3 regions of the Enterobacter sp. UPMP2061 genome follow, and region 3 is predicted to be linked to each of the others. Evidence: predicted binding sites of a transcription regulator. Region 3 holds the regulator's gene; each other region holds the start of a gene.
What was found. Region 3 encodes Fur, which represses iron uptake genes when iron is present. Its sites were predicted from a motif close to ATAATAATGAGAACNACTATCAA; they were not measured.

Region 1 (7,714 bases), on a different contig from region 3:
CATAAACCTCAACGAATGAAACGATGTAAAACAGTGTTTCATTTTCACTCTTTATCAGATCACAATCTTGCGACGCGATCACAGAACCGTATATTGAGTGAAAATTGATTTAGCTCAAATTTGATACGACAGGATATATTTGCAGATATTATTTCTGATTTAACACTTTTACAGAATTTCCCGCCAAAGAACGTTTCCTGAAACGATAAAAATGAGCGATATTAATTTCACACCCATTAAAATCAACAAGTTATATTAAATACAATCTCTTAACCCTCTTTCTATTCTGGGCTATATTTAAATTTGTAATGTATGGTAAACACAGCCTTATTAAGAGTTTTCTTAAGTCAAAGAGAAGCGTATGCTTATTTAAATCGAACACAGGAAGTGAATTTTCGAGTTTTTTACCTTGCAGAAATCTATTTCTGCCATTCAATCGTCAATACCTGCTGGGTCAGGTTAAGTAGCGGACATCAAGTCCCACAGTCAATAAGGATATGAGAATGACTACCCAAACGATGATGCAAAAACTGAATGCCCAGATGAACCTGGAGTTTTATGCTTCAAATCTGCATCTGCATTTGAGCGCGTGGTGTTCCAGAAAAAGCCTCAACGGCACTGCCACCTTCTTTCGTACTCAGGCGCAAAGTAACGTCACGCACATGATGCGCGTCTTTAACTTTTTGAAAGCTGTCGGGGCAAACCCTACCGTCAAAGAGCTTGAAACGATTGAAGATAATTACACTTCTCTGGAAGAACTGTTTCAGAAAACGCTCGAAGAGTATGAGCAACGCTGTGCGAAGCTGAGCAAACTGGCTGATGAAGCCAAAGCGCAACGGGACATCATTACCCTCAAGTTTTTACGTGATATGGACAGAGAGCAGCAGCAGGATGGCATGATGCTGAAGACGCTCGCAGATGAAATCCGCAACGCGAAACGCGCGGGGATTTGTCTGGAGCAGACGGACCGCCATCTTCTCGACATTGCTACCGTGCAACACCACTAAGTCCCTTCACCCACTCCCGTCACCACTAAGTCCCTTCACCCACTCCCGTCAGGGAGTGGGTACCAACTCCCTGCTTTTGCTGACATTTAACAAATCAGATCTTGCTCCCAATGAATAACCATACATCGTGTAATGATTTGTTTAATTACATTCATTAACGAGGGAGCATCATGATCACCATTGAGTTTATTGTCATTATCCTCTGCCTGCTGATAGGCACCCGCTTCGGCGGGATGGGCCTGGGGCTGATAAGCGGCATCGGCCTGTTTGTTTTGAGTTTTGTCTTTGGTCTGCAACCCGGTAAACCGCCGGTTGACGTGATGCTCACGATCCTCGCCGTCATCGGCTGTGCGGCCACGCTACAGACCGCCGGTGGCCTGAATGTAATGATGCAGTTTGCAGAGCGCCTGCTGCGTAAACATCCCCAGCACATCACCCTTCTCGCACCGTTTACCACCTGGATGTTGACCTTCCTGTGCGGGACCGGGCACGTCGTCTACACCATGTTTCCCATTATCGCGGATATCGCCCTGAAAAAAGGCATACGCCCGGAACGGCCGATGGCGGTGGCCTCGGTGGCATCTCAGATGGCGATCACCGCCTCCCCCGTTTCCGTGGCCGTCGTTTCGCTGGTCTCGATTCTTGGTGCGCAGCACGGTATCGGCCACGCGTGGGGGATCCTTGAAATTCTTGCGGTCTCCGTACCGGCCTCACTGTCTGGCGTCGCCATTGCGGCACTGTGGAGCTTGCGTCGCGGGAAAAACCTCGCAGACGATCCCGAATTTCAGGAAAAGCTGAAAGATCCGAAACAGCGGGAGTTTATCTATGGAGGAACGGAGACGTTGATGGATCAACGTTTCCCGAAACAGGCCTACTGGTCCACGTGGATCTTCTTCGCCGGGATTGCCGTAGTGGTCCTGCTGGGTGCGCTGCCCGAGCTGCGTCCGGCGTTTGAGATCAAAGGGAAAATGACAGCCCTGTCGATGAACCTTGTCATTCAAATGATGATGCTGATCGCCGGGGCCATCATGCTGATGACCTGCAAGGTGAATGCGTCGGCCATTTCAAACGGGGCGGTATTTAAGGCGGGGATGGTCGCGATTTTCTCGGTGTTTGGCGTGGCGTGGATGAGCGATACCTTTTTTCAGGCGCATCTCGACGAGCTGAAAATGGCGCTGGAGGGGGTGGTGAAAAGTCATCCCTGGACGTATGCCATCGTGCTGTTCCTGGTATCAAAACTGGTCAACAGCCAGGCTGCGGCCTTGACCGCGGTCGCCCCGATGGGGTTGATGCTGGGCATCGATCCGAAAATGCTGGTGGCCTTCTTCCCGGCATCCTACGGCTACTTTGTGCTGCCCACCTATCCGAGCGATCTGGCCTGTATCGGGTTCGATCGCTCCGGCACCACCCGCATCGGTAAATTCATCATCAACCACAGCTTTATTCTGCCGGGGCTGATTGGCGTCAGCTGTGCCTGCGTGGTGAGCTATCTGCTGGTGCAGACGTTCTTCTGATCCTTCTGCGGGCGACAGGCTCTGTCGCCCTTCGACGTAAAAGCAGAAAAGAGTTTCTAATTTTAAAACATCGGTTTATTTTAGTGTGACTCACCCTGCGGTGTGAAGCGGAGTTCAATCAGCGCAATCGCTTTCTGGATCGCGCGGAGCGTAACCGGGTCCGCCGCAGCAGGATGGTTGGTGAAATCGATGTTTTTCAGCTGGGTCGACATCTTTTCGCGTACCTCAACCGGCGCGATAACGTCAATCACATCAAGGATTTGTTTGATAACCAGCTGGCAGGCGACGACGTCAGATACCAGTTCCTGATCGGCGCTCAGGTTTTGTGACATGGGGTTCTCCTTATTCAAAGGGCGCCATAGTAGCAAAACAGACGCCCTTCCATCTCCCTCTCGTCGTCCGCAGACATAAAAAAACCTGCCGAAGCAGGTTTTTTTATCAGAACATCGCACCCGGTGGGACGTCTTTAAACGTTGTGCAGTAGTTTGCCCACATGCTTTTCAGGATTTTGCGCAGTTTCATTATGTTGCTCCAGTAACGTGTTATGCAGGTGTTATTGTCAATACGCTTATAATATGACCACCATCACAAAAATCAACCATTTTGTGACCTGCATCACGGTTATTAAACCCTCAGTGCTGCTGGTTTGTTAAAAAAAGCCATGATAAATCCGCACGTTACAGGCTTATAAATTCCAGTAAATGTTTATAAAATTTTTTGAGCGGGCAGGAAGAGAATGAGTGAAAACGTATCCGGCAAAGAGAGCCGTGGATTATCGCCTGCGGCGCTGCTGGTGGCCGGTGCTTTCTTTATGGAGTTTCTGGATGGGACGGTGATCGCCACCGCGTTGCCGGATATGGCAAAAAGCTTCGGCGACCAGGCGGTGGATCTGAATATCGGCATCAGCGCCTATCTGATCACCCTGGCCGTACTGATCCCCGCCAGCGGCTGGATCGCCGACCGCTTCGGCGCGCGAAAAGTGTTTGCCCTCGCGCTGGCGATCTTCACGCTGGCCTCGGTATTTTGCGGCCTGTCCACCACGCTCGATCAGTTCGTTGCGATGCGCGTCCTCCAGGGCATGGGTGGCGCGCTGATGGTGCCCGTAGGTCGCCTGGCCGTGCTACGCACCACGCCAAAACATCAGCTCATCACGGCAATCGCCACCCTGACGTGGCCTGCGCTGGTCGCGCCGATCATCGGCCCGCCGCTGGGTGGGTTCATTACCAGCTATGCCGACTGGCGCTGGATCTTCTTTATTAACGTGCCGCTGGGGATAATCGCCATTTTGCTGGCGCTGCGCATCATTCCAGACCTGCATGAAGATACGCGCCGACCGTTTGATTTACCGGGTTTTGTTGTCACCACCCTTGCCATGGTGAGCCTGGTTTATGCGATGGAGTTGATGGGCGCAGAGCCTCTGCGAACAGGATTAACCGCCACGCTGTTTATCGTCGGTGTCGTCGCCTTAAGCCTGGCGCTGCGTCACTTTAAGCGGGCAACCTGGCCGATGATCAGGCTCGATGCGATGCAGGTGCCGACGTTTCGCGTCACCCTGTACGGCGGATCGCTGTTTCGCGCCTCCATCAGCGCGGTTCCGTTCCTGTTACCGCTGATGTTCCAGGTCGGCTTTGGCATGGACGCGTTCCATTCTGGCCTGCTGGTGCTGGCGGTTTTCGTTGGCAACCTCACCATTAAACCGGCGACGACGCCGCTTATCCGCAGCCTGGGGTTTAAGCGGCTGTTGCTGATTAACGGTGCGTTGAATGTCCTGGCGTTGCTGGCCTGCGCGTTTCTTACGCCGCAGACGCCCGCGTGGCTCATCATGCTGATCCTTTATCTGGGCGGCGTTTTCCGTTCGATTCAGTTTACAGCCATCAGTACGCTGGCTTTTGCGGATGTGCCATCGGCGCAGATGAGCTATGCCAATACCCTGTTTTCAACCGCAACGCAGCTTGCCGTGGGGCTTGGGATCACGCTCGGGGCGATTGGTATTCGTATCGGGGAAAAAGTCAGTGAGGCGATGGGGATTGCCGGTATGCCGGGAATGAGCTTCCGGCTGGCATTTGTGGCAATCGCGCTGATCTGCCTGGTGGGAATGGTTGACACGCTGCGTCTGACCAAAGATGCGGGCAGCGCGGTCTCATCGAAAAAGTAACGCTATCTGCCGGGCAGGCAACGCACCGCCCGGCAAAGTAAATCAGCCAACAATACCGCGCACGAAGGCTTCAATCTCTTTGTCCTGGCAGTTCTCGAAGAAGCACTGCTGGAAGCGCTGGCCTGATACGGCGGTTTTAACCAGCTCAGGATCGATTGCTCGCAGGGTATCCAGATAGTTTTCTTTCACCACCGCCGCTTTCACCTGGTTCAGGATCCCGGCGTTACGCACCTGCGGCTCTTTACGCTCTGGTGGATAGCCTTCGCCATTGCGTCCGGTAAACGCTTTCTCAAAGATAAAGCGTACGTTCAGTTCTGCCCCCCAGCCGAAGCCCTTCGCAAACGGCAGAGAAAGCGCGTTACCGTTGTTGATTTGCGCAAACAGGAAAGCATCCGCAGGATCGATGCAGTAACCGCAAATCACACCCGGATGGATGTTCAGGGACATCAGCGCGCCCTGCCCGGTACCGCAGCCGGTAACAACAAAATCAACGGCTTTAGCGTTAAGCAGAATGCTCGCCATGATGCCCAGGTGAATATAGGTGAGATGATGATCGTTCTCATCACTCATACCGACGTTATAGACCGGAAAACCTTTCTCATCAGCAACGGCTTTCAGCTCATTAAGGATGATGGGATTTTTAGCGGCCTGGCTGTTTTCCATCATCAGTGCAATTTTCATCTTGTCTCTCCTGAATGCATGGCGGGCGATCCCGCTGTGGATACCTTTTCAACTTAACCTTACTATCAAACAAACGCACTTTCAAATTAAGTGAAAACTTGTTTTAAAAAATAAAGATGCGCTCACAATTTCGCGCGCTGGCCCGGCTCGTTGCACAGTGAGAGGGCAGATCCTCCGGCTATTCCAGCCATTGCGTACCATCGCGTTGGTTACAATGGCGTATTTCCCGTCACGCAGAGTGAACCATGAAACGTGTAATCATAGCCGGAACGATCCTGTTGCTCGCCGGATGCAGTATCAACCGTCAGGCAGAAGTCAGCAGTACGGATGCCCCAAACGGAATTGTGCGCCTCGACTATGGCCAGGCCATGCTGCAAAACGCCTGGTCTGATGAGTATGTTAATAACGGTACGGCAACCAAAGCCTGTCAACATATGGGCTACGCCACTGCGTCAGCCTACGGGCAGCCAATTAAAACCTGCACCCTGATCAGCGGTTCACTCTGTCTGAACGAAAGTGTGACCATTCAGTATAAATGTCAGGGATATGCTGTTACCTCTTCCAGCCAGAATCCGTGGTATTAACCGCTACTGCCAGTCACGCTGGCAGTTTATTTAATAAGAACTAAAACAATTCTCATTAATAAATATAAATGGCGGCAATGCGTTTTATTCCCATTCGTATTTTTAATAAAGAAATATTTATTTTACTTTTTGCAAATAATTAAATAACAAATTATAGTGTCGCTCATCGTGAACCAGAATTAATAAACCGGAGCTGCACCATGTTAAAAACTGAAATGATCGACAAGCTCAATGCGCAAATGAATCTTGAGCTTTTTTCTTCCCTGCTTTATCAGCAGATGAGCGCCTGGTGCAGCTATCACAGCTTTGAAGGGGCGGCCGCCTTCCTGCGTCGTCATGCCCAGGAAGAGATGACGCACATGCAGCGTCTGTTTGATTACCTGACGGACACTGGCAGCCTGCCGCGCATTGATAACGTGGCATCGCCTTTTGCCGAATACGGCTCTCTTGATGAACTGTTCCGCGCCACCTATGAGCATGAACAGCTGATCACCCAGAAAATTAATGAACTGGCTCATGCCGCCATGACCAGCCAGGATTATCCAACCTTTAATTTCCTTCAGTGGTATGTGGCTGAACAGCACGAAGAAGAGAAGCTGTTTAAATCCGTGCTGGATAAATTATCTCTGGCAGGTAAATCCGGGGAAGGTCTGTACTTCATTGATAAAGAGCTGTCGACGCTCGATACCCAGAATTAACAGAAAAGCGGTGCTGAGTTTTCAGCACCGCATTATTTAATGGCGGCAGATTTTACTTTCGTGAGTGGAAAATCCGTCTGCTGCTGGAATGAATTTTCCGCGCGCCGCCAGAAACGCCACCAGCTCCGCGGCCGTCATCTCCGAAGCTGAACAGGTATGGAAACGCGCCGCTTCGCCAAAGCGGGCATGTATCGCCTCAACCAGACTCTCCTCCGTATAGCGCTCACCTGACTCAATCATCATATTCAGCACGTCGTGTCCGTGAATTGACATGGTTACCTCTCGCAAATAAAAAGCAGACTAAACGTTCCCTCTACGGCACGCTTTGCGCTGGCTCAGGTTACCCTTTTCTTTTTGTAAATTAATTATTACACCCTATGTAACGGTGATTTGACGAGATGGTGCTTTTCCCTTACTCTGCGCCGCAGAATGAGTCGCGGTATGGAAGCGTTGTAGAGGAAAGCGTGAAGAACAGAACTCTGGGAAGTATTTTTATCGTCGCCGGAACGACAATTGGCGCAGGAATGTTGGCCATGCCGTTGGCTGCCGCCGGCGTCGGGTTTGGGGTTACCGTAGTGCTGCTTGGCGGTCTGTGGGCCCTGATGTGTTACACCGCGCTATTATTGCTGGAGGTTTATCAGCATGTCCCTGCCGATACTGGCTTAGGCTCCCTGGCTGCACGCTATCTTGGACGCTACGGGCAGTGGATCACCGGTTTCAGCATGATGTTCCTGATGTACGCCCTGACTGCCGCTTACATCAGCGGCGCCGGGGAGCTGATTGCGTCAAGTATCAATGACGGCTTCGGTGCGTCACTTTCACCGGAAACAGGCGCCATTGTCTTTACGCTGATCGGTGGCGGCGTGGTTTGTGCGGGCACATCGCTGGTCGATCTGTTTAACCGTTTTTTGTTCAGCGCCAAAATTCTCTTCCTGATTGTGATGCTGGTGCTGCTGGCACCGCATGTTCACAAGATTAACCTGCTCTCCCTCCCGCTGGAGAAAGGTCTGGCGCTTTCGGCCATCCCGGTTATTTTCACCTCCTTCGGTTTTCACGGCAGCGTGCCGAGCATCGT
Region 2 (7,714 bases), 610 kb from region 3:
TCGATGATATAAAGGTATTTCTCTTCCCAGTTTGCGCAACGCCCAAAGTTGCGCAGCAATTTATCTCTGTCCGGCAAATCTACCATCTCTCGCCTCTCCGTTAGCCAAGCAGCTGGTGAATACGTTTTAGTCCCGCCACCAGTCTGTCGACCTCTTCCGTTGTGTTGTACATCACCAGCGATGCGCGGCACATAGCCGGTACCTGATAATACGCCATCAGCGGCATCGCGCAGTGATGCCCGGTACGCACGGCGACGCCGTAATTATCAAGGAAACTGCCCACATCATAGGCGTGATGCTTGCCGAGGTTGAAGGCTATCACACCCAGACGGTCAGCAGGGCCATATAAGGTCAGTTCCGGGACGCTGGCCAGCTCCTGCAAGGCATAATGCATCAGCTGCTGTTCGTACTCCTGAATCGCCGCCAGCCCCGTTTCAGTGACGTAGCTAATGGCCGCGCCCAGCCCGATGATCCCGCCCGTGTTGGGCGTACCCGCCTCGAAGCGCCAGGGCGCACGGGCGTAGGTTGTGCCGTCCGTCAGGCTGACGGTGGCGATCATTGACCCGCCCCCTTCCCACGGCGGCATGGCCTGGAGAATGTCCTCTTTCACATACAACACGCCGATGCCCGTCGGGCCATACAGCTTGTGCCCGGAGAAGACGTAGAAATCGCAGTCCAGGGCCTGAACGTCAACCGCATGGTGCATCACCGCCTGGGCGCCATCAATCAACACTTTCGCACCAACCTGATGGGCTTTGTCGACGATCAGCGCCACCGGATTTTCCGTTCCCAGCACGTTTGAAACGTGGGTCACCGCCACCAGCCGCGTTCTGTCGTCCAGCAGGGCGTCCAGCTTTTCCAGCTGGAGCGTGCCGTCTTCATTCAGGGGGATCACCCGCAGTTGCGCCCCCACACGCTCACAGAGCATCTGCCAGGGCACGATGTTGGCGTGGTGCTCCATCTGGGTGATGATGATGTTATCCCCCGCGTGCACCTGCGCATTGCCCCAGCTGTTAGCCACCAGGTTGATCCCTTCGGTGGTGCCGCGCACGAATACCAGCTCTTCCGGCGAACGCGCGTTGAGGAAGGCAGCAACCTGCGTGCGCACGTTTTCCATGCGCTGGGTCGCCTCGGCGCTCAGGGTGTGGATCCCGCGATGTACCGCCGCATAACCGTGGCGGTAAAACTCGGCTTCCGCATCCACCACCTGATTTGGTTTTTGCGCGCTGGCCGCACTGTCGAGATAGGCCAGCGGCAGACCGTTCACTTCACGGGTCAGTACCGGAAAATCTGCCCGGACTTTCTCTACGGGAAATGTCATGCTTCGCCTCCAGGCAGCCGCTGACCGATACGGGCCAGCACCTGCTGTTTAAGTCCGCCATCGGGCAGCGCTTCCGTCAGCTCAGCCGCAAAGGCGTAAATAATCATCTTTTGCGCGGCCTGCTGGTCTATCCCGCGCGAGCGCAGGTAGAACATCTGCTCATCGTCAATACGCCCGACCGTCGCGCCGTGGCTGCATTTCACGTCGTCCGCATAGATTTCCAGCTGTGGTTTGGTGTCCACCTCTGCCAGACGTCCCAGCAAGAGGTTGTTGTTGGTCATCTGCCCGTCAGTTTTGATGGCGTGCTGCGCCACGTTGATCAGGCCGTTAAACACTGCACGACCTTTGTCGCTGACGATGGTTTTGTGCAGCTGACGGCTGTTGCAGTAGCCTTTGTTATGCTCAAGCCAGGTGCGCGTGTCGCACACTTCTGACTTCACCGGCATCGCCAGGCTGTTAATACGCAGCGTAGTGTTCTCACCGTTCAACTGGGTGCTGGTGTTGTGGCGCAGCACCGCGCCGCCAAGCAGGAAGCTGTGGCTGTACGCCGCGGCATCCTGGCCCAGCAGAATATCGTTGTGGGCGAAGTGGTGACTGAGCGGATTTTCAAACGCCAGCTTGATGTGGTGCAGCTGGGCATTGGCCGCCACGTTCATCGTCAGACGCGAACCGGTGAAATGACGGGTGTCGTTAAGACTGACGTAATGCTCGATCACCGTCGCCTCTGCCCCTTCTGCCAGCTCAAGATGGTGGCGATAGTGGGCGGTGTTAATCTCATCACCCTCAACGCCCTGGGTGATATGCATCAGCAGCAGCGGCTTAGCCGGACGCTGGTTACGCTTAACGCGAATATGGGTGACAGATTGCGACAGGCTCTCTGTCAGGTGCAGGAAGACTTCAGGCTGAACGGGCGCAGTCAATGACTGGCGCTCATCGTTAATGGCGATATCGAACCCGCTCTCCTGCACGCTGTCGCTCAGCTCCGTACGGAACTGACCGTCGACAAATACCAGACGCACGGCATCCACGCTCAGCGCCAGCCTGTCGCGCTGATCGGGGCTGACCTGCGCCAGACGGGTGACAAACTCGCCGTTCAGCAGGCCATCCAGCGGGGTATATTTCCAGTTCTCATGTTTACGCGTCGGTAAACCGAGACGCAGCATCTGCTGAAGATGGTGCCGGGCCTGTTCAGAGCGCGCTCCACCCTGCGCTTCAAACAGCCGGTGCCACTGCTGGAGTGCATTACTGCTGTTCGGTAAGCCAGCCATAACCCTGCTCCTCCAGTTGTTTAACCAGCGTAAAGTCACCGGATTTCACAATGCGTCCCTGGTAAAGCACATGGACATAGTCCGGTTTGATGTAGTCAAGTATTCGCTGGTAGTGAGTCACGATGATAAATGAGCGGTTGCCGTCACGCAGGGAGTTCACCCCGTCGGCAACGATCTTCAGGGCATCGATATCCAGCCCTGAATCGGTCTCATCGAGAATGCACAGCGCCGGTTCCAGAACCGCCATTTGCAGAATATCGTTACGTTTCTTCTCACCGCCGGAGAAACCCACGTTTACCGAGCGGGTCAGCAGATCTTCCGGCATTTTCAGCAGCTTGATCTTCTCTTCCATCAGATCCTGGAAGTCAAAGCGATCCAGCGCCTCAAGGCCGCGATACTTGCGCACCGCGTTCAGCGCGGTTTGCAGGAAGAACTGGTTGCTGACGCCCGGAATTTCCACCGGATACTGGAAGGCCATAAAGATGCCCTCGCCGGCACGCTCTTCCGGCGACATCTCCAGCAGATCTTTGCCGTTAAACTCAACGGAGCCGCTGGTGACTTCATAATCTTCGCGTCCTGCCAGCGTCGCTGAAAGCGTACTTTTCCCGGAGCCGTTTGGCCCCATGATGGCGTGAACTTCACCCGGTTTGACGTCAAAATTGAGGCCACGCAGGATCTCTTTCTCTTCCACGCTAACCTGTAAATCTTTAATGCTTAACATGTGCTTTCCTTAACCGACGCTGTGTTCAAGACTAATGGCGAGGAGTTTCTGGGCTTCAACGGCAAATTCCAGCGGCAGTTCAGAGAACACGTCCTTACAGAAGCCGTTAACGATCATTGAAATCGCATCTTCTTCACTGATCCCGCGTTGCAGGCAGTAGAAAAGCTGATCTTCACCAATACGTGACGTAGTTGCCTCATGCTCAAGCTGGGCGCTGTTATTGCGGCATTCCACATACGGGAAGGTATGCGCCCCGCAGTCCGCGCCAATCAGCATGGAGTCGCACTGGGTGAAGTTACGCGCGTTGGTTGCCGTCGGCATGATTTTCACCAGCCCGCGATAGCTGTTCTGGCTGTGACCAGCAGAGATCCCTTTTGAGATGATGGTCGATTTGGTGTTTTTACCGATGTGGATCATCTTGGTGCCGGTATCGGCCTGCTGATGACCGCTGGTCAGCGCCACGGAGTAAAACTCACCGATGGAGTTGTCGCCGCGCAGAATACAGCTCGGGTATTTCCAGGTAATGGCGGAGCCGGTTTCTGACTGCGTCCAGGACATCTTGCTGTTTTCGCCTTCGCACAGCGCACGCTTGGTGACGAAGTTCAGAATACCACCTGTGTTGCCGTCGCCCGGGAACCAGTTCTGTACCGTAGAGTACTTCACTTCCGCATCTTTATGGATGATCACCTCTACCACCGCCGCGTGCAGCTGGTAGCTGTCGCGCACAGGAGCGGAGCACCCTTCGATGTAGCTAACGTAGCTGCCTTCATCGGCCACCAGGATGGTGCGTTCAAACTGGCCGGTTTTTTCCGCATTGATGCGGAAATAGGTCGAGAGCTCCATCGGGCAGCGCACGCCTTTCGGCACGTAGATAAAGGTGCCGTCTGACGCCACCGCCGCATTCAGTGCCGCGAAGAAGTTATCGTTACTCGGCACCACGGTACCAATATACTTTTTCACCAGCTCGGGGTGATCGTGAATGGCTTCCCCGAAGGAGCAGAAAATGATCCCCTGCTCCGCCAGTTTTTCACGGTAGGTGGTTGCCACCGAGACGGAGTCAAAAATGGCGTCTACCGCCACCTCTTTGCCTTCGCGCACGGGCACGCCGAGCTGATTAAACGCTTCTTCAACTTCTTTGCTCAGGAAACTGTTCTCCGCGCCGGTTTGCTGAACCGCGCCGGGTTGCGAGGCGCAGGTGTCATCACAGCTGCCGCAGGAGGGCGCAGAGTAGTAGCTATAATCCTGATAGTTCAGCTTATCGTAATGCGCTTTCAGCCAGTGGGGTTCTTCCATCTCCAGCCACGCGCGGAATGCGCTCAGACGAAACTCCAGCATCCACTCCGGCTCGTTACGTTTCGCCGAAATGGCGCGCACGACCTCTTCGTTGATGCCTTTCGCCAGCTCATCGGTTTGCAGCTGCGTAAAGAAACCCTCTTTATAGTTGAGGTGTCCGCCGCTCCAGGTGTTTACATCACTCGTTGCTTCAGTATTACGAGACATAGTACCGCCTATACCCCAAAGCTTTCGCCGCAGCCGCATTCGTTCTGGGCTTTCGGGTTATGAAATTTGAATAACTGGTTTAAACCTTCCCGAACGTAGTCGACTTCGGTTCCATCGATAAACGGCATCGCCTGTAGCGCGACGTATAACTTTGCACCGTCGGTTTCAAAGACCAGATCGTCCTTTTCAGGTTCGGTTACGGTGTCCAGCACGTAGCCAAATCCCGCGCAGCCAGTCTGCTTAACGCCTAAGCGTACGCCGAGGATGTCGGGATTTTTTGCCACCAGCTCATGAATATGCGCCGCCGCCGCGGGCGTCAGCGTTAAGCCACGCCAGGCAAAATCGGCCGGATTGAAGGTTTCTGAATGCAGTTCCATAGGTCCACCTCATCTGATAAGCCACCAGGGCATAACACCATGTTAGTGATAACGATTATCACTTCAACCCCCTGCGAGCAGGGGCTTTGGGCTAAACCGCCCTTTTTGGCTACTTTCATTAAGCATAGACCCTGTGACGGGATGCAGATGGGATGGTTAGATTTGTTCAATGCATTGATAAATAATGCATTTCATAAGAAAGGCGGTAAGATGACGGGCAATGATAAAAATTGTATTGGAAATACCTATTTTTGAGATAGCTATCTTCCAATAAGAAAGCTGACTCGAAAAGACAAAAAGGCCCTGACGGACCCCTAAACATCAGTGATGGAACGAAACGGCGAAACCCTGTTCACGCCAGTGGTCGAGCTGCTCCTGTTGACGAGGCGTAGGCGCTTTACCGGTCCAGACGAAGATTTTTTGCCCGGGGAAGAGTTCCGGACGGGGAGAATCAATCGGCTCAGCCAGCACGTCGATATGCCATCCCTTGTAGGCAAGACGGGCCGCTTCCAGCCACAAATGCGTACGGTCGTCGCACTCCCACCCGACCAGCAGCGCATCTTTACCTGCTTTTTTTCGCGACTCACCCAGGCTTGCAACGGCAAACTCAATCAGGACACCATCCAGCAGGCTCGCCATGTGACGCACCGTATTCTGGTCCTGGTTCATTCGCTGCCGCACAGGGGTGATGATGTTATCTATCAGAACATCCATCGCATGGTCACGGCGGAACTCGCCGATTTTGGCGCGCAGTTTTGCCGGATTGGCATAGCGCAGAACGGTTAACATCTCTTCCTGAAACGATGCCCAGTTCCCCTGAGTCATCACTTCTGTATTTTCAAGAAGCGCTTTTACTTTACCGACCGAAACACCCGTTTTCATCAGGCGTTTGATCTCTTCGATACGCAGGATATCTTCATCGTCAAACTGACGATGACCCCCTTCGCTTCGCTGCGGCTTCAACAATCCATAACGGCGCTGCCAGGCACGCAGCGTAACGGGGTTGATACCGCATCGTTCGGCCACTTCGCCGATACTGTAATAGGCCATTAACTCCCTCACGCACAATACTTCCATACCTAACCAAACCAACCTTATCAGATTGTACAAATCATTTGTATAACTAACTCCTCGTTCTGAGACAAGTGAATGGCTCAACGAACCACTCACTCGTTAATGTATTGTTGTATAAATTTAGCCGTACGTACAGGTCACTTTTAAGAGTTACGTACAGGTTTTTATAAATCGTACTTTTTCTCGGGCCAAGCAATCGCCGGTATGCCCCCCAGGCGCGGGCTGGCGAAAAGGTGCCCCTGGAACTGAGAAATCCCGGCAGATTCCAGCCACATCCACTCTTCAGCCAACTCTACGCCTACCGCACAGAACAGAATTTCCAGGGACGCGCAGCATTTAATAATTGACTGAATGATCGCCTGACGCGGGCCGCTCTTGTGCACGTTGGCAATCAAATCACGGTTGATCTTGATTCTGTCCGGCTGAAACTGGGCCAGCAGTTGCAGACCGGCGAATCCCGCGCCAAAGTGATCGATGGCCACGCTGATCCCGGCGCTTTTAAGCTGTCTGACCGCGCTGGTGAACTCTTTGAAGCGCGAGATCGCCTCGCTCTCGGTGAACTCGACCACAATTTGCTCCGGCACAAAACCGTTCGCCTCAATTGCCGTCAGTAAAAAATCGACGGCGCCAGGAACATTGACCAGCGTCATCGGCAGCAGATTAATGGACAACGTTTGAGTCTGTAGGCCCAGCGCGCTGGCCATCGACAAAGCCACCTGTTTACTCTTCAGATCCGATTCGTACAGCGCCTCACGCGAGAGGTTGGCAAAATAGCTTTCCGGAGACTCACCGGACGGCGTGCGGATCAGGGCTTCCCAGGAAACTACCTGCTGCATAAACGGATCGACGATAGGTTGAAATGCGAAACTACAGCCCGCGCCCTTTGCCACAACAGTCGGCTGGGAGGATAACGGCGTGTTTTCGGTGACAAACTCCCAGGCGTCAGCCGGAGGCAGCTCAAAGTAGTTGGCTTTTTCAGTGGCCTCAACGAAGGTGCGGAAAAATTGCAGGGCGCGATCGTTATAGGTCAGCTGATAGCGGGTTGTGCCTTTATCGAGTACCTGTTGCAGCACTTCGTCGGTATCGTACTGACGAAGGTCAAAGAGCTCCATACCCACGTTGCCAAAACGTCTTGAAGGCCCGTGATCGCTTAACAATTCGACCACGTTGTGATGCCGTGGGTCACGGCAGATGAGCTCATAGATCTCCTTAACGTTATCAGCGGGACCTTCAAGTAACTGAAAAAAGTGTGTGCCGTTAAACAGCAAAATCCCCGTCACATCGAACTGGCGATTTCTACAATTTGCAGCAGCGACCATGTCTTCCAGCGCTTTCACTGGAACGTCCTCGCAGATATGACTGCGGTAAATGATGGTTGTGAGCATGCTAATCCTGAAGATTGAGGGGGTGACCACGAAAACACGTGGGGAAAACTCTGTTATAGCACATTAAT
Region 3 (7,714 bases):
TACGGTCTGGTGTCGCCGAGATTTGAATTGAAGAACAAACATAGCTAAAAAAAGCCCGGTGGCGCTAACGCTTACCGGGCCTACGATCGCTGTTGTAGGCCGGGCAAACGCAGTGCCGCCCGGCACACAAACCGCACTTACGCGTTTTTCAGCACTTCGCTGACAATCTCTACCGCTTCTTTCTCAATCTGCTGACGGTGCTCAGCGCCGAGGAAACTTTCGCAATAGATTTTGTACGCATCTTCCGTACCGGATGGACGCGCGGCGAACCAGCCGTTTTCGGTCATCACTTTCAGGCCGCCGATGGATGCGCCGTTACCCGGCGCCGCCGTCAGACGCGCGGTGATCGGGTCACCTGCCAGGGTACTGGCACTGACCATCTCCGGAGAGAGTTTTGACAGAGCTGCTTTTTGCGCAGACGTGGCGCTAGCCTGAATACGGTTATAGCTTGGCGCACCAAAACGTTCCGCCAGCTCGTTGTAATGTTCCTGCGGGTTCTTACCGGTGACCGCGGTGATTTCCGCCGCCAGCAGGCACATGATGATGCCGTCTTTATCGGTTGACCATGGGGTGCCGTCGAAGCGCAGGAAGGATGCCCCCGCGCTCTCTTCACCGCCAAAGCCGAAGCTGCCGTCGTGCAGACCATCAACAAACCACTTAAAGCCCACCGGCACTTCCACCAGCTTGCGACCCAGCGCGTCGACCACACGGTCAATCATAGCGGAAGAGACCAGCGTTTTACCCACCGCGACCTCTTTGCCCCACTGCGGACGGTGCTGGAAGAGATAATTGATTGCAACAGCCAGGTAGTGGTTCGGGTTCATCAGCCCTGCCGGGGTGACGATACCGTGGCGGTCGTAGTCCGGGTCGTTGGCAAACGCCAGATCGAACTTGTCGCGCAGCGCCAGCAGGCCAGCCATTGCGCATTCGGAGGAGCAGTCCATACGGATCGCGCCGTCTTTGTCCAGGTGCATAAAGCGGAAGGTCTGATCGACGTGATCGTTCACGATGGTCAGATCCAGCTTGTAGTGCTCGGCAATGCGTTTCCAGTATTCAATACCGGAGCCGCCCAGTGGATCCACGCCCAGCTTCAGACCGGCTTTCTGGATAGCGGCCATATCGACGATATCCGCCAGCCCTTCCACGAACGGCTGCACCAGATCCTGCTCTTTCACGTGGCCGGAGGCCATGGCTTCATCCAGCGAGATGCGTTTCACACCGTTCAGACCGTTAGCCAGTAACGCGTTGGCACGATCTTCCACCACTTTCGTGACGTTGGTATCCGCCGGGCCACCGTTAGGTGGGTTGTACTTGATGCCGCCATCTTCCGGTGGGTTGTGGGACGGGGTGATCACAATGCCGTCAGCCTGCGCGCCACCTTTTTTGTTGTGTACCAGAATAGCGTTAGAAACCGCTGGCGTTGGCGTAAAACCGTTGTTCTCCTGAACAATCACGTCTACGCCGTTCGCCGCCAGCACTTCCAGCACGGAGATAAAAGCAGGTTCAGACAGGGCGTGGGTATCTTTCCCTACATAGCACGGACCGGTGACGCCATTTTTGGCGCGCTCTTCCGCGATGGCCTGAGCAATGGCCAGAATGTGCGGTTCGTTAAAGCTGTGGCGCGCCGCACTACCGCGGTGGCCAGATGTACCAAACTTCACTGCGTGTTCTGCGTTGCCCACCACCGGCTTCAGCACGTAGTACTGCGCGGTCAGTTGAGCGACGTTAATCAAATCGCGTTGTTGTGCAGGTTGTCCTGCACGGCTGTGATTTGCCATTGCCTGGTCCTTCTGATGCAAGGGTTAAATTGTACCGCAAACCTTTTCGATCAATTCCGCCGGGAACTGCATGGACTGCATGATATGTTCGATCATGCTGCACTTACGGCCCGTATTGGTGTTGGTGATCACCCAGTATGGTGTACCGGGAACGTGTTTGGGTTTGGTTTGGTTGCCATTTTGCAGCAGGGTCTGCTCGTCGCCTGCGAAGTAAACGCGCGTGCGACCGTGCAGCGACTCTGTCGCTTCTGCAAATGCGTTGTTATCCAGTGAGTAAAGTGTAGACAGCACCAGCATAAAGCGGTTAACCGCCTTTTTCTGCTCGGCATATTCATCGGACAGCAGCAGCTCGCGCATCGCTCGCACTTTGTCTTTTGCCGGCATGACGGCAGGTTTTACTTGTGCAACAACGCTCGGCTGAGACACGACATCTTTAGTGACAGGAGTGGGCTGTGAGGCGGCGGAAATTTTGAGCATGCGCCGTAAAATGTCGGACGCGCTCTCCCCAATATGCCGCGTCTGGCTGGCAATATACTGATAGAGTTCGTCATCAACTTCGATTGTTTTCATCTTAATCCAGTGCGATATCTTATCTGAATACAAGTCGTTGAGATTATAAGGTCAAATCCCAACAGCGGATAGCGTCAAACCAGGTTGGCGGCAAAAGTCAGATTAAACTGGATCCTTGCCCCCGGGCGGCAGAATGGTCAACATGATACCCTAACCTGACAAACCTAAAAAAAGAACTTTGCCATGAAATTGAATACCCGAGCGCAAACTGCACAATCGCCGAACAATAATTCTCCCATCGTACTGGTTCACGGCCTGTTTGGTAGCCTGGATAATCTGGGTGTGCTTGCGCGCGATTTAGTGGCCGATCACGCGATCCTCCAGGTTGATATGCGCAATCACGGTCTTTCTGGGCGCTCGGAGGAGATGACCTACGCAGCCATGGCGCAGGATCTGCGGGACACCCTCGATGCGAATAATATCCAGAAAGCGACGCTTATCGGGCATTCAATGGGCGGCAAAGCGGTGATGGCGCTCACTGCGCTGGCCCCTGAGCGAATTTCCGGGCTGGTGGTCATCGACGTTGCGCCCGTCAATTACGACGTTCGCCGTCACGATGAGATTTTTGCCGCCATCAATGCGGTCACCGAAGCGGGTGTCGCAACCCGCCAGCAGGCGGCTGCCGTTATGCGTGAGCATCTTGATGAGGAAGGCGTGGTCCAGTTCCTGCTGAAATCGTTTGTTGACGGACAATGGCGCTTTAACGTCCCGGTATTGTGGGATCAGTATTCGCATATTGTGGGCTGGGAAACCGTCCCCGCCTGGCCGCACCCTACCCTTTTTATTCGCGGCGGCAACTCCCCTTACGTCACTGATGCATACCGTGACACGCTGCTGGCGCAATTCCCGCAGGCTCGCGCTCACGTTATTGCGGGTGCCGGGCACTGGGTACACGCGGAAAAACCGGATGCCGTCCTGCGCGCCATTCGCCGCTATCTTACTGATACAGCGAATTGATTAAAAAGCCAGCGACCGGAAGACGACGGGCTTCCAGTCGTTGGCGTGTGGATTTGGGTGATGTATGATGGCGCGCTTATCGCCCGGGCATTAGCAGGGCGGCGTGTTTCCCCCGAAGTCTCAGAATCATGGCCAAAGAACAAACGGACCGTACGACACTAGATCTGTTCGCGAATGAGCGTCGACCGGGACGACCGAAAACGAATCCGCTTTCGCGCGATGAACAGCTGCGTATCAATAAACGCAACCAGCTTAAACGCGATAAAAATCGTGGGCTTAAGCGTGTCGAACTGAAGCTGAATGCCGATGCCGTCGATGCGCTTAACGAGTTAGCTGACGCGCGCAACATCAGCCGCAGCGAACTGATCGAAGAGATGCTGATCGCCCAGCTTGAGACGTTACGCGGCAAGGCGTGAGTCAGAAAATCCCCAATATTACCTTTTTCATGTAGCACAGAGTGCAGTCCTGCGTGATAGCTGTTTCCGCAGGGTTGCCTGTTCTGCTATTATTGCCCTTATCCGTGGACAATTTGCGCCACCATACCATTAAGTTTCAAGAGGTTATTTTACTCATGGCAATCATCGGCATTTTCTTTGGCAGTGATACCGGCAATACTGAAAATATCGCAAAAAACATTCAAAAACAGCTCGGTAAAGACGTTGCTGATGTGCATGACATCGCCAAGAGCAGCAAAGAAGATCTCGAGGGCTATGACATCCTGCTGCTGGGCATCCCGACCTGGTACTACGGTGAAGCACAGTGTGACTGGGACGATTTCTTCCCGACGCTGGAAGAAGTAGACTTCAACGGCAAGCTGGTTGCCCTGTTTGGCTGTGGCGATCAGGAAGACTATGCTGAGTATTTCTGTGATGCGCTGGGCACTATTCGCGACATCATTGAGCCACGCGGTGCGGCGATCGTCGGTCACTGGCCAACGGCGGGTTACCATTTCGAAGCGTCCAAAGGTCTGGCAGATGACGATCACTTCGTTGGCCTGGCCATTGATGAAGACCGTCAGCCAGAGCTGACCGCTGAGCGTGTAGAAAAATGGGTTAAGCAGGTTCGTGAAGAGCTGAACCTGGACGATATCCTTAACGCCTGATATCCCTGCGGCGCAACTCCGGTTGCGCCCGTTTTCCAGGTAAAACCGATTAAATTAATTGCTACAAACTTTTAACTTTTTCGCCCAGACCTGTACAATATCCCCCTGGTAAAAAGTGGGTGCCATCGAACAAGTTTGTTGGTGATACCACGTTTTTATAAGCATACTTTGCTTGAGACTTGCAGTTTTCATTTAGCCATGGCAGTTCTATAATGAGACGCATTATCCCAAGTGCATTTTCTGTCACTTCTTCTTTTGAAGTGAATCGTTTAGCAACAGGACAGATTCCGCATGACTGACAACAATACCGCATTAAAGAAAGCTGGCCTGAAAGTAACGCTTCCTCGGTTAAAAATCCTTGAAGTGCTTCAGGGGCCAGACAATCACCATGTCAGTGCGGAAGACCTTTATAAGCGTCTTATCGATATGGGTGAAGAGATTGGGCTGGCAACCGTCTATCGTGTGCTGAACCAGTTTGATGACGCGGGCATTGTTACTCGTCATAATTTCGAAGGCGGTAAATCCGTGTTCGAGCTGACTCAGCAGCATCACCACGATCACCTGATCTGCCTCGACTGTGGCAAGGTCATTGAATTTAGCGATGATTCCATTGAATCACGCCAGCGTGAAATCGCCGCCCGTCATGGCATCCGCCTGACCAACCACAGCCTGTACCTGTACGGTCACTGCGCTGAAGGCGATTGCCGCGAAGACGACCACGCGCACGACGCGAAATAATATCGTGTTCATACTCTGAGCCAGCCGTAAGGTTGGCTTTTTTTTGCCTGAAAAAAGTCCGGTGGCGCTGCGCTTACCGGGCCTACGGGCTGTGACACCGTTGTAGGCCCGGTAAGCGCAGCGCCACCGGGCATAAAGCAACTTATTTATTGTTATTGCGAATCTCGTCCCAGATCTTATCGCAACGCTTCGCCACTTCCTGATCGTTACCGCTTTTCCGCGCCTGGATACAGGCCTGGTAATCCATCACGCGAACATTTTCCTGCGTCGCAAACTGCTCATGCGCTTTCTCTTTTTTCAGCACATTCAGCACGCTCTGGCAGGCTTCAATCTTCTCTGGCGATCCTTGTGCTGTATTGATGCAGGCGCTATACGCCTCCTTCAGACGGGAGTCTTCTTTCTGCGCCTGATCCTGCGCACACGCCACCAGCCCCGATGCCAGCAGCGCAACGATTACCATTTTTTTCATCATATGCAGTCTCCATGCAGGCGGGATTTCGCCCGCCTGCGTATTCATCAGAAGATTGTGAATGGCGCAATGACCATGAATTTCACGTCACGTTCATCCTGGAAGATGTTGCCGTAACCGCCCGCGTAGCTCGGGATATCGGAGTGGTTGTCATACTGGGTGAAGTGCAGTTTGAACATCGTGCCTTTCGCACGGCCCTCCTGAAGGGTGTAAATCGCATCCAGACTGTATGAAGACTCTTTCAGACGGTAATTCGGATCGTAGTAGGCGTCTGGCGTAGCCATATCTGCTGGCTTCGCGTCCCAGGCGTACGCGTAGGACGCACCCACTGCCCAGCCAGGCAGGTTCCAGTTCTTCAGGTCATACATTGCGCCGAAGAAGACCGCCTTTTCGCCGTCGGCGTTGAAGTCAGAGCGGTTATCCCACCAGATATCCAGACGACCATTGGAAGAGGCGTAGGTTGGCGTCATACGTTGCAGGAAGTAGCCCTGCTGCCCTTCTGCCTTGACCCATGTTCCCTCCAGACGTAAATCAACCTGACCTACCTTGTAGCCGAAGGTCAACGCCTGTAACCACGCGGTGCCGTCATAGATATCATTTACGCTGCCATCACTGACTTTGTCGCGCGTACCGTAGAACTGATAGCTGGTGCTCAGCGGGCTACCCGCGATATCAAATTTGTAGCTGGCTTTAGCAAAGTACTGATCGATATAGCCTTCAGCCTGACCAAAAGCAGCTTCCAGCACCAGATCGTTTTTGAAGTCGTACTTCGCCCCCAGCGAGTGGAGATAATCAACTTTGGTTTTTTTATCATTCTGATAGAACTTGTCCATCTCAATGTGCCACGGCGCTTTGTACTCGTTGGTCCACATATAGGAGAAGCTCAACGCCCCCGCATCGCCGTAGTCAAAATTAGCACCGGCTTCCGCACCCTGATAGGTACCTGGCATAAAGCTCCAGTGCGGTGCTAACAGCGTCTGGCCGGTTGGCTGGATATAACCTCCACGCGCCCAGACCGGACCATATTTGAATTTTGCAGCCGCTTTATACAGGCTGATTCCGCTTTTATCGCCGGACCAGTCTTCGTCGTAGGCTTTATTGCTGGAGGAGAACGCAATTTCGTTCGGATGGCCGCTGTCGCCATTTTCGGCCATTTCAATTGCGGTGAACGCTGCAATATCGATCCCGAACATATCGGCGGCATATCCCGACTGGAAATCAAGGTTAGCGTTCCAGGTCGAGTGAGAAAGGTTGGTTTTGTATTTATCTTCAGTGACGTCTTTACGGTCACGCTCACGCTGCCAGTAATAAATACCGCCCGTGAGGGTGGAATCTTCGATGAAACCTGCTGCTTTTGCCTCTGGCGCAACCACCAGGCCCGACATTGCTGTCACACCGGCGATAGCCAGCGCCAGCGCACTACGTTTGCCACTGAACGTACGCATAGATTATTCCTCTTTGACGAATTAAAACGCCTTAAACGGCGAAAAACAGAAAAGACCAAGTGGTCAGGGGTAGTCAGAAATACCCTCGAATTAACTACCGTCTTTAGGTTATTTTTCGCGACGCGAATTATCAATGCTTTTAATCAGGCAAAAGTCAGGATTATGACGAAGAGCACATATTTCGTAGTGCTTTGTAACATTTACCGGGAAGCAAGTACTGGCGGGGGAATACGCTAATTTTCAGTAAGTAACATTGATATTGTGAATATATTTTTCAGCGTTTCTGTTTTTGGAAAACAACAAACTTTTTTAAATAAAATAAGTAGCACCACATTGACCTGGAATGTTGGCTTTAATTCATCATCCCGATGCTTAACGACATGATCGTTAAATAAAAAAACGCCGCATTATGCGGCGTTTGTTTCTCATTGACCATGCCAGCGTGATTATTCGCCGATCTTAGTCCAGGTATCACGCAGACCGACGGTACGGTTAAATACCGGTTTTTCCGCCGTGCTGTAACGGCTGTCCAGGCAGAAGTAACCCTCACGTTCAAACTGGAACGCTTTACCGGCTTCAGCGGCTTTCAGAGACGGCTCGGCATACCCCTGCTTGATAATCAGCGACTCAGGGTTGATAACCGCCAGGAAGTCCT

Region 1: a site for Fur is predicted at 5,975-5,997, ahead of ftnA (non-heme ferritin). Genes of this name have one in related genera too.
Region 2: a site for Fur is predicted at 5,227-5,249, ahead of sufA (Fe-S cluster assembly scaffold SufA). Genes of this name have one in related genera too.

The regions. Positions count from the first base shown of each region.
Region 1 is NZ_JBSKJP010000002.1:661,622-669,335, reverse strand. Features, by position in the region: gene ACWKXX_RS08720 (non-heme ferritin-like protein) at 504-1,007, shown strand; gene ACWKXX_RS08715 (anaerobic C4-dicarboxylate transporter) at 1,178-2,521, shown strand; gene ACWKXX_RS08710 (DUF2766 family protein) at 2,602-2,853, opposite strand; gene azuC (stress response protein AzuC) at 2,960-3,043, opposite strand; gene ACWKXX_RS08700 (MFS transporter) at 3,258-4,676, shown strand; gene ACWKXX_RS08695 (RpiB/LacA/LacB family sugar-phosphate isomerase) at 4,719-5,357, opposite strand; gene yecR (YecR family lipoprotein) at 5,603-5,941, shown strand; gene ftnA (non-heme ferritin) at 6,142-6,639, shown strand; gene ACWKXX_RS08680 (YecH family metal-binding protein) at 6,676-6,912, opposite strand; gene tyrP (tyrosine transporter TyrP) at 7,104-7,714, shown strand, end outside.
Region 2 is NZ_JBSKJP010000001.1:1,023,435-1,031,148, reverse strand. Features, by position in the region: gene sufE (cysteine desulfuration protein SufE) at 1-86, opposite strand, end outside; gene sufS (cysteine desulfurase SufS) at 101-1,321, opposite strand; gene sufD (Fe-S cluster assembly protein SufD) at 1,318-2,589, opposite strand; gene sufC (Fe-S cluster assembly ATPase SufC) at 2,564-3,310, opposite strand; gene sufB (Fe-S cluster assembly protein SufB) at 3,320-4,810, opposite strand; gene sufA (Fe-S cluster assembly scaffold SufA) at 4,819-5,187, opposite strand; gene ACWKXX_RS04975 (MerR family transcriptional regulator) at 5,509-6,237, opposite strand; gene ACWKXX_RS04970 (diguanylate phosphodiesterase) at 6,426-7,646, opposite strand.
Region 3 is NZ_JBSKJP010000001.1:416,509-424,222, reverse strand. Features, by position in the region: gene potE (putrescine-ornithine antiporter) at 1-48, shown strand, start outside; gene pgm (phosphoglucomutase (alpha-D-glucose-1,6-bisphosphate-dependent)) at 138-1,778, opposite strand; gene seqA (replication initiation negative regulator SeqA) at 1,803-2,348, opposite strand; gene ybfF (esterase) at 2,532-3,305, shown strand; gene ybfE (LexA regulated protein) at 3,434-3,721, shown strand; gene fldA (flavodoxin FldA) at 3,877-4,407, shown strand; gene fur (ferric iron uptake transcriptional regulator) at 4,699-5,145, shown strand; gene chiQ (ChiQ/YbfN family lipoprotein) at 5,288-5,614, opposite strand; gene chiP (chitoporin ChiP) at 5,662-7,059, opposite strand; gene glnS (glutamine--tRNA ligase) at 7,506-7,714, opposite strand, start outside.